3 regions of the Vibrio sp. 2130-1 genome follow, and region 2 is predicted to be linked to each of the others. Evidence: predicted binding sites of a transcription regulator. Region 2 holds the regulator's gene; each other region holds the start of a gene.
The links. The regulator MetJ, encoded in region 2, represses methionine synthesis genes. The targets are predictions, from matches to a motif close to TTAGACNTNTANANGTCTAA.
Positions count from the first base shown of each region.

Region 1: a site for MetJ is predicted at 1,261-1,280, ahead of metE (5-methyltetrahydropteroyltriglutamate--homocysteine S-methyltransferase). Genes of this name have one in related genera too.
Region 3: a site for MetJ is predicted at 1,406-1,425, ahead of metH (methionine synthase). Genes of this name have one in related genera too.

Region 1 is NZ_JAWOUT010000001.1:327,315-330,602, forward strand. It holds gene R7Q09_RS01545 (DUF4250 domain-containing protein) at 49-249, shown strand; gene metR (HTH-type transcriptional regulator MetR) at 271-1,182, opposite strand; gene metE (5-methyltetrahydropteroyltriglutamate--homocysteine S-methyltransferase) at 1,464-3,288, shown strand, end outside.
Region 2 is NZ_JAWOUT010000021.1:47,673-50,960, reverse strand. It holds gene bfr (bacterioferritin) at 1-443, shown strand, start outside; gene R7Q09_RS21905 (malic enzyme-like NAD(P)-binding protein) at 650-1,927, shown strand; gene metJ (met regulon transcriptional regulator MetJ) at 2,041-2,361, opposite strand; gene R7Q09_RS21895 (O-succinylhomoserine (thiol)-lyase) at 2,587-3,288, shown strand, end outside.
Region 3 is NZ_JAWOUT010000017.1:414-3,701, reverse strand. It holds gene metH (methionine synthase) at 1-1,357, opposite strand, end outside; gene R7Q09_RS20210 (cation:proton antiporter) at 1,549-2,880, shown strand.

The sequences.
Region 1 (3,288 bases), on a different contig from region 2:
GATTACTACTACGCTTGTTTATATACCTTGTCGAAGAGGAGAGTCGCGATGGATTTAAGCAATGTAGGTAATCTGGACAGCACTATTTTGCTAGGTATCGTCAACGAAAAGCTACGTTTAGAGTGCGACAGTTTTGACGAGTTAGTATCAGTGTATGAGATGGATGTAGAGTCTGTAGTCGGCAAGCTTGATATGCTCGGTTATCAGTACGATCCATTGACTAACCAATTTAAAGCATATCAACGCTAAGCCTTTCATAACCCAAATATTTTAAGCCACCTTGATTCCGTCAAGGTGGCTTTTACATTGTAGCCTCGCGGTTGCGAAAAAAGCTTGTAAGTAACGCTTCTCTCTCTCTGAGTGACGCGTTGCTGCAAACAAGCGACGCCATAAGCCTTGGCCGAAAGGTTTACTGGTAATAAGACCTTGGCGAGAAAATTCAGAAATCGCCCAATTGGGTAGTGCCGCCACCCCTAATCCAGCAGAGACCATCTGAACTAACATGAGAGTATTGTCGGCTTGCTTCCATTTCGCAGGTTCTATTCCTGCTGGCTGAAGAAAGTGTTTTACGACGTCTAGCCTCTGTTTTTGAACAGGATAAGAGAGCATGGTTTGATCTGCGAGATCTTGCGGATCAATAATTTCTTTTTCCGCCAATGGGTGGTTGGTTGCGGTAATTAAACGCATTTCAAAGTCGAATAGAGGCTCGTAGTGGACTTCAGATCGAGGTTGGATATCGGAAGTAATAACAAGATCGAGTTCGCCTGCCAATAAAGCTGGGAGTGGTTCAAAGCCAAAACCAGAGGAAAAGTCCAATGTTACGCTAGGCCAAGCAAGTTGGTACTCCCTAAGTGCAGGCATTAGCCATTGGAAGCAAGAGTGACATTCAATGGCCATATGTAATCGGCCATTGACGTCTTCTTTCAAGCTCGCTAAATCATTTTCTGCTCTTGCGAGTTTCGGAAGGATATCTTCTGCAAGACGCAATAGGATTTCTCCCTCTGAAGTGAACTTCACCGGACGAGTCTTTCTCAGGAACAGTTGCCCTCCAATTCGCGCCTCCAAATCTTTGATCTGATGAGACAGTGCCGACTGAGTGAGATGTAAAGCGGTCGCTGTCGCCGTTAGAGAGCCAGTGTCTCGAAGCGAAGTGAGTGTCCGCAAATGTTTTAGCTCTATCATGAATTCCTTTCATCCTTTGTTGCTCGCTATGAACAGAATAGCAATCGTGTAAATAACTTAACGACAAAAAATGGATATGTAAACGTCTAGACGTCTATTTGTTGTTTTTATCTGCGAATCATGTCGCTTCATGATGAATTTTTTTAATAAACAAGTTGAATAAATGGACGTTGTTCTAATATCAGATGAGAGCGATAGTTTAGCCATCCAGACATCTCATTCTTTACCGAAAGATGCTCTGATCCAAACAAATTGAACAAAATTGAGAAAGGAATAGGGACATGGCGACAACGACTCACATACTAGGTTATCCACGCATTGGTGAAAAAAGAGAATTAAAATTCGCTCAGGAGAAATACTGGCGAGGAGAAATTGATCAAGCTGAGCTTAAAAAGGTTGGGGCAGATCTACGCGCCAAAAACTGGCAAACACAAACGGATGCTGGTCTGAGTTTTGCCACAGCTGGCGACTTCGCTTGGTACGATCATGTACTGACGACCACGTTGCTATTGGGTCATGTGCCAAAGCGTCACGCTGGTGGTTTCCCTAACCTGGATACGTTGTTTAAAGTGGGTCGCGGTCAATCTCAGGCGGGTTGCAGCTGTGCGGGCGCTGCGGCATCGGATATGACCAAATGGTTCAACACAAACTACCATTACATCGTCCCTGAATTCAGTAAGGACGATACGTTTGAAGTGAGCTGGCCCCAACTGTTTGAAGAAGTCAATGAAGCGCTTCAAGCTGGCCACCAAGTGAAGCCTGTTTTGCTTGGCCCAGTCAGTTACCTTTACTTGGGCAAAGAGGTCGAAGAAGGGTTTGACCGCTTAACCCTGCTACCACGCTTACTTACTGCTTACCAAGCTATTTTGGCAAAGCTAGCAAGTCAAGGTGTTGAGTGGGTTCAGATTGATGAGCCAATTTTGTCACTGGAGCTAGAAAGCAAATGGGCTGATTCGTTTAAGCTGGCCTACCAAGTGATTCGAAGCGATGTAAAAGTGCTGCTAACGACGTACTTTGACTCCGTAAGCGATACGCTAGACAAAATTGTAGAGCTACCGGTGGATGGTTTGCATATCGATTTATCTACCGTCCCTAAGCAGCTTGACGATGTAGTTACCAAGTTACCGGAGGATTGGGTGCTTTCTGCTGGTGTTGTGAATGGTCGTAATGTGTGGCGTTCAGATTTAAGTACCCAACTCGAGCGTCTACAGCCAGTCAAAGAGAAACTGGGCGACAAACTTTGGGTTGCCAGTTCATGTTCTCTGCTACATAGCCCTGTTGATTTAGCACTGGAAACAGAACTGAGCGAAGAAGTAAAAAGTTGGTTTGCCTTTGCAAAACAAAAAGTGGCAGAAGTCGCCTTGCTTGGCCGAGCGCTCGATGGTGATCAAAATGCGATTCGCGCTTGTGATACCTATAGCCAGCCAATCAAAGCGCGCAAGACAGCAACACATGTGAATAAACCTCAAGTACAAGCGCGTTTAAACAACATTACCGCGTCACTTGCCGAGCGCAGCGCACCTTATGCAGAGCGTGCTGCGCATCAAGCTGAAGTATTGGGCTTGCCTTTGTTGCCAACAACGACAATCGGCTCTTTTCCTCAAACGGGTGAAATCCGGGTGCAGCGCAGCGCTTATCGTACAGGTCAATTATCTGAGTCTGAATATATCCAAGCACTTAAAGGACATATTGCTGACGCAGTGAAACGTCAAGAGGCGCTCGACCTAGATGTGCTTGTTCACGGTGAAGCAGAGCGTAACGACATGGTGGAATACTTCGCTGAGAACTTGGCGGGTTTTCAAACGACCAAATTTGGTTGGGTACAGAGTTATGGCTCTCGCTGTGTGAAACCTGCCATTGTAGTTGCTGACATTGAACGTGAAAAACCGATCACGGTTGAATGGTCGACGTACGCCCAGTCGCTAACCCGCAAACAGATGAAAGGCATGTTGACTGGACCAGTAACGATTTTATGTTGGACGTTCCCACGTGAAGACATCACACGTCAAGAAATTGCGCAGCAAATTGCTTTGGCACTGCGTGATGAGGTGTCTGACCTGCAAGATGCAGGCATCAATATCATTCAAATTGATGAGCCAGCCATTC
Region 2 (3,288 bases):
ATAAAGTGCTCGGTAACGAGCTCGTCGCTATTAATCAGTATTTTCTTCACGCCCGAATGTATAAAGACTGGGGCTTAAAGCACCTAGCAGACAAGGAATATCACGAATCTATCGATGAGATGAAGCATGCCGATCATCTAATTGAGCGTATTTTGTTCCTTGAAGGCCTACCGAACCTACAAGATTTAGGTAAGTTGATGATTGGTGAAGATACCAAGGAAATGCTCGAGTGTGACTTAAAGCTTGAAATGGCGGCTATTCCAGATTTAAAAGATGCGATTGCCTACGCTGAAGACATTCGAGATTATGTGTCTCGAGATCTCTTCCAAGATATTCTTGAAGATGAAGAAGAACATGTTGATTGGCTAGAGACGCAACTTGGCTTGATTGAAATGTCTGGTATTGAGAATTATCTCCAAGCGCAATACGTGGACGAAGAGTAACGATACTTTCTGAGTTTGCATACTCCAATAATAGTAAGAAGAAAGAGCACCTGACTCGAAAATCAGGTGCTTAACCCCGTTATCTGGTCTAATCTCTTTTATTATCGGCTTTTTAAGGATATTGCTCGCAATCTTGCCTATGAAGTTTGATTTCTATCCGATAGAATTTATGCCCCCTTACCTAAAAATAAAAAAGAGAAACGTCCATGTCTGAAGACAACCACCAAGCAGCCACTCCAGAAGAAGAACATCGCCAAAAAGCATTGGATTACCATGCTTATCCAACTCCAGGAAAGATTGCTGTCGAACTTACAAAGCCTGCGGAAACGGCGGGTGATCTTGCCCTTGCTTACAGCCCTGGTGTTGCAGAGCCAGTGCGTGAAATCGCACAAAACCCGGATAACGTGTACAAGTACACTGCAAAAGGGAACATGGTTGCTGTTATTTCTAACGGTACCGCTATTCTAGGTCTAGGTAACCTAGGTCCACTTGCATCTAAGCCAGTGATGGAAGGTAAAGCGTTACTGTTTAAGCGTTTCGCAGGTCTTGACTCTATTGATATTGAAGTTAAGCACCGCACGATCGATGAATTTGTGGATACTGTTGCGAGCATTGCAGACACTTTTGGCGGTATCAACCTTGAAGATATTAAAGCACCAGACTGTTTTGAGATTGAAAAGCGTCTGATTGAGCGTTGTGATGTACCAGTATTCCACGATGATCAACATGGTACTGCTATTGTAACGGCAGCGGGTATGCTGAATGCAATCGAACTTCAAGGTAAGAAACTTGAAGATTCAACAATTGTTTGTCTTGGCGCTGGCGCTGCCGCTGTAGCGTGTATGGAGCTTCTGATCAAATGCGGTGCAATGCGCGAAAAAATCTACATGCTAGATCGCAAAGGTGTGATTCACACTCGTCGTGATGACCTTAATGAATATAAGCAGTTATTTGCGAACAATACAGATAAGCGCACACTAGAAGACGTAATTGAAGGTGCAGATCTGTTCCTAGGTGTATCTGGTCCAAACCTGTTGCCAGCGGAAGCGTTGAAGTTGATGGCTGATAAGCCAATCGTATTCGCATGTTCTAACCCGGATCCTGAAATCAAGCCGGAACTTGCTCACGCAGTTCGTGATGACTTGATCATGGGTACTGGCCGTAGTGATTATCCTAACCAAGTTAACAACGTATTGTGTTTCCCATTCATTTTCCGTGGTGCTCTTGATGTGCGTGCAAGTGAAATCAATGATGAAATGAAACTTGCAGCCGTTGAGGCGATTCGCGAGCTAGCAAAAGAGCCTGTACCTGAAGCCGTATTGAAGGCTGCCGGTGTTGATAAGCTAGAGTTTGGTGCGGACTATATTATTCCAAAACCAATGGATTCACGTTTGCTACCACGTGTTGCAAAAGCGGTTGCTCAGGCGGCGGTTAATTCAGGTGTAGCTCGTATCGAGATGCCTGAAAACTACATGGCAGAGTAATATATCTTTCAGATGTGATACACAAAAAATGGGACGCTATTGCGTCCCATTTTTTATGTCATCCATTTGGCTCGAGGCAAGAGTTATTACCTGAAACCTTTTATCAGGCTTTTTTATTCTTCGTCGAATGACTCAAATTCGATGCCCATTTCCGTCATCAGCGCTTTTACTTCTGTTGGAATATCATCAGGACGGTCTTTACGAAGGTCTTCATCTGTCGGAAGTGGCTGACCTGTGTACGCGTGCAAAAATGCCTCGCATAGCAATTCGCTATTGGTTGCATGGCGTAAGTTATTGATCTGACGGCGAGTACGCTCATCAGTTAGCACCTTTAAAACTTTTAGCGGGATAGAGACGGTAATTTTTTTTACTTGTTCGCTTTTTTTGCCGTGCTCTGCATATGGGCTAATGTATTCGCCATTCCAGTCAGCCATTGCACACCTTCATTTATGTAATCGGTTAAAAATAATTTAGGTGCTGATTTTAGCTGCATTTACCGCCATAAGCAAAGACATATAGACGTCTAGAAGTGTTGACGTCTCATTTTTTGACGAGTAAAGTGAACATAACAGCAAAGGAAGCGTGTTGATCACTTTATGTTACTCATTAGATATAGCGCATTCCTATTTAGAAGTCATTACCCGTGAAAGGATACACCCATGAGCACTCGCAAACCTGCGACCATTGCAGTACGCACTGGTATTGAATCAGACAGCCAATATCATGCTGTCGTTCCACCTATTTATCTTTCCACTAACTATGGTTTTCCTGCTTTTGGTGAAGTGCCCAAGTATGATTACACACGATCTGGTAATCCAAACCGCGGACTGTTGGAAAGTGCGCTATCTGAACTTGAGTCTGGAAAAGGAGCGGTTGTTACTAACTGCGGTACGTCGGCATTAAATTTATGGGTTTCCGCTTTTCTCGGCCCAGATGATCTCATTATTGCTCCTCACGATTGTTATGGTGGTACCTATCGTCTTTTTAATACCCGAGCTAACAAAGGCGATTTTAAGGTTCAGTTTGTCGATCAATCAGACGAACAGGCTTTAGATGCTGCATTGGCACAAAAACCAAAACTCATTTTGCTAGAAACTCCGTCAAACCCTCTGGTTCGCGTAGTGGATATTGCAGCTACTTGTGAAAAAGCGAAACAAATCGGCGCGTTAGTTGCGGTGGACAATACCTTTTTGACACCCGTGTACCAAAAACCTTTAGAGCTAGGTGCGGATTTTGTTATCCACTCCACAACAAAGTACATCAACGGTCATTCGGACGTAATTGGTGGAGTAATCATCACCAACACAGAAGCGCATGCAGAAGAGCTTGCATGGTGGGGTAATTGTATTGGTGCAACGGGC
Region 3 (3,288 bases), on a different contig from region 2:
CTTTGCCTTGGATGCACTTAAGACCGGCTTCAATAACCTCCCACTTGGAAGAGTCAACCATGATTGGTACTTTTGAGATTTCAGGTTCTGACGCACAAAGGTTTAAAAAGCGAACCATACAAGCTTGTGCATCCAACATGCCTTCATCCATGTTGATATCGATAATTTGAGCGCCATTTTCAACTTGTTGACGAGCCACATCGAGCGCTTCATCGTACAGCTCTTCTTTAATTAAGCGCTTAAAACGCGCAGAACCGGTTACATTCGTACGCTCACCGACATTGATAAATAAAGAGTCTTTATCAATAGCGAGTGGCTCCAGGCCAGACAAGCGACAAGCAACGGGAAGTTCAGGTAATTGACGAGGGGCGATATTTTCAACCGCGAGTGCCATTTGGCGAATGTGCTCAGGAGTTGTACCACAACACCCACCAATCAAGTTTAAAAAGCCACTTTGAGCCCACTCTTTAACATGCTTAGCCATATCTTCTGGCGACAAATCGTATTCGCCGAATGCATTCGGAAGCCCAGCATTTGGGTGAGCGGAAACAAAAGATTCTGATATACGAGAGAGCTCTTCAACATAAGGACGCAGCTCATCTGGACCAAGTGCACAGTTCAAACCAAACGAAATCGGTTTAACATGACGTAATGAGTTGTAAAACGCTTCTGTGGTTTGACCGGATAATGTCCGACCGGAAGCATCAGTAATAGTCCCCGAGATCATCACAGGTAACTCAATACCCATCTCTTCAAACACACTTTCAACAGCAAATGAACAAGCCTTAGCGTTAAGCGTATCGAAGATGGTCTCGATAAGAATAAGGTCAGAACCACCTTTAATTAGAGCACGAGTCGATTCAGAGTAAGCCTCAACTAACTCGTCGAAAGAAACATTTCGATATCCGGGGTCATTTACATCAGGAGAAATAGAACAAGTTCGGTTCGTCGGCCCTAAAACCCCTGCGACATAACGCGGCTTATCGGGTGTTTTTGCGGTCCATTCATCTGCAACTTCACGTGCAAGATTGGCTGCTGCAAAGTTAATTTCTTCACTCAGGCTTTCCATCTCGTAGTCAGCCATCGCAATGGTTGTTGCGTTAAACGTGTTGGTTTCGAGAATATCTGCACCCGCTTCTAAATATGCAGCGTGAATTTCCTTGATAAGTTGAGGCTGACTTAGAACCAACAGGTCGTTGTTACCTTTTAGATCACAATGCCAATCCGCAAAGCGCGTTCCTCGATAGTCTTGCTCTTCAAGTTTGTATCCCTGAATCATGGTCCCCATACCACCATCAATCAAAAGAATACGTTGCTTCAATTGAGCTTCAATCTGTTGTCTTACGTTACTTCCCACAGTACAGCCTCATTCCTTTAGTTATCTTTCCATCCTATCACACAAACTTCAGGAGTCTAGACGTCTAAACGTAGAATTAATGATTATTTTATCTCCTTTTTAACTTGCAAAATAATCACGAAAAAATGTTTGCTATTTAAGCAGCATCAGCCGAGAATTCCATTCATAAAATGTTACAAATAGAGAGCTCTATGTCGGTCTATCATACTTTATGTTTTCTATCCGCAGCTGCGATGCTAATTGCTTTTGTAAACAGCAAGATAGGAAAGATGCAAACCACCATTGCGATTACCGCAGGTTCAATGGTGCTTTCACTTCTAATCTTAATTGCGGGTCAAAACAACTGGTTCCATCTCACCGAAATTGCGACGGAGACGGTCACAAGGATTAACTTCGAAGATTTCTTGCTCAAAGGCATTCTTGGCTTCTTACTATTTGCTGGTGGACTAGGCATCAAACTCCCGAACCTTAAAGATCAAAAGTGGGAGATCACTGTTTTAGCCCTTGGAGCCACACTGTTTTCCACGTTCTTTATTGGATTTGCGCTGTATGGGTTTTGTCAGTTAATTGGCATCCAATTTGATTTGGTCTACTGCTTACTATTTGGTGCTCTAATATCGCCAACTGACCCAATCGCTGTATTGGCTATTGTTAAAAAACTCGATGCTCCCAAACGTATCTCCACTCAGATTGAAGGAGAATCGCTCTTCAATGATGGCTTCGGTTTGGTTATCTTCGTCACTCTATTTACGATTGCATTTGGCACTGAGGCACCAACTGTAGGTAGTGTCACCTTACTCTTCATCCAAGAAGCTATCGGTGGTATCACATATGGTTTCGTCCTCGGTTTGCTATTCCACTACTTGATCAGTGCCACCGATGATCACTCAATGGAATTGTTACTTACCATTGGTGTCCCAACAGCAGGTTACGCATTTGCTGAATACATCCATGTATCAGGCCCACTCGCGATGGTTGTATCCGGTATTATGATTGGCAACTGGACACGCTTTATTGGCTTTTCAAAAGAGAGTGAAGATCACCTTGACCATTTTTGGGAGCTTGTTGATGAGTTCTTGAATGGCGTGTTATTCCTACTGATCGGCATGTCGATGCTGCTATTTGAATTCCACAAAGAAGACTGGATTATGATGGCTATTTCAGTCCCTCTTGTACTAGCAGCTCGCTATTTAAGCGTATTTCTCTCGTACATTGGCTTTAAGCGTTACAGAAAATATAACCCGTGGTCAGTACGTATTTTGACGTGGGGCGGCTTACGCGGGGGCCTTGCATTGGCAATGGCACTTTCCATTCCATCTGGTATTTGGGTGATTCAAGATAAGTTAATCGATGTAAAAGAGATTATTCTTGTAATGACCTACTCCGTCGTTGTTTTCTCTATCCTCATTCAAGGCTCAACAATCACCCCAATGATTGAAAAAGCAAAAGCAGAAGAGAAGAAGATGGAAGAGAACAACCAAGCAATAACCACTCCGGAACATACGGAGCCAGTGGACTCTTAAAGACACGTAACTTAATAAATAAAAAGCAGCTACCTAGCTGCTTTTTTCATAACTAATTTTCAGACTCCCCTTCAAGGACGAATGCTCCTTATTCTTTGATATACCTTCAAATATACGAAGAATCGCTACGCTGCATTTTCATAGATACTAACTATTGCCGATAGATAGTATTCATAGACGTGCCTTTTAATTTACCCATTTATCACTTCTCTTCTCTTGGCAATATAGGCTCCTCGCAAATATCAAAGCTAAACTTCCACAATACTTAGCAATGAGCGAGTTTGTATTTTTATGAGAAAGAGACATTTAGGGTGATTGCGTTCAGAACCCAAACAGGTTAGCAATCTCACCAAGATAAAACTGAGCTAGCATTCAGGTAGATCAAAGCCTTAACAGAAATTTAGTCCC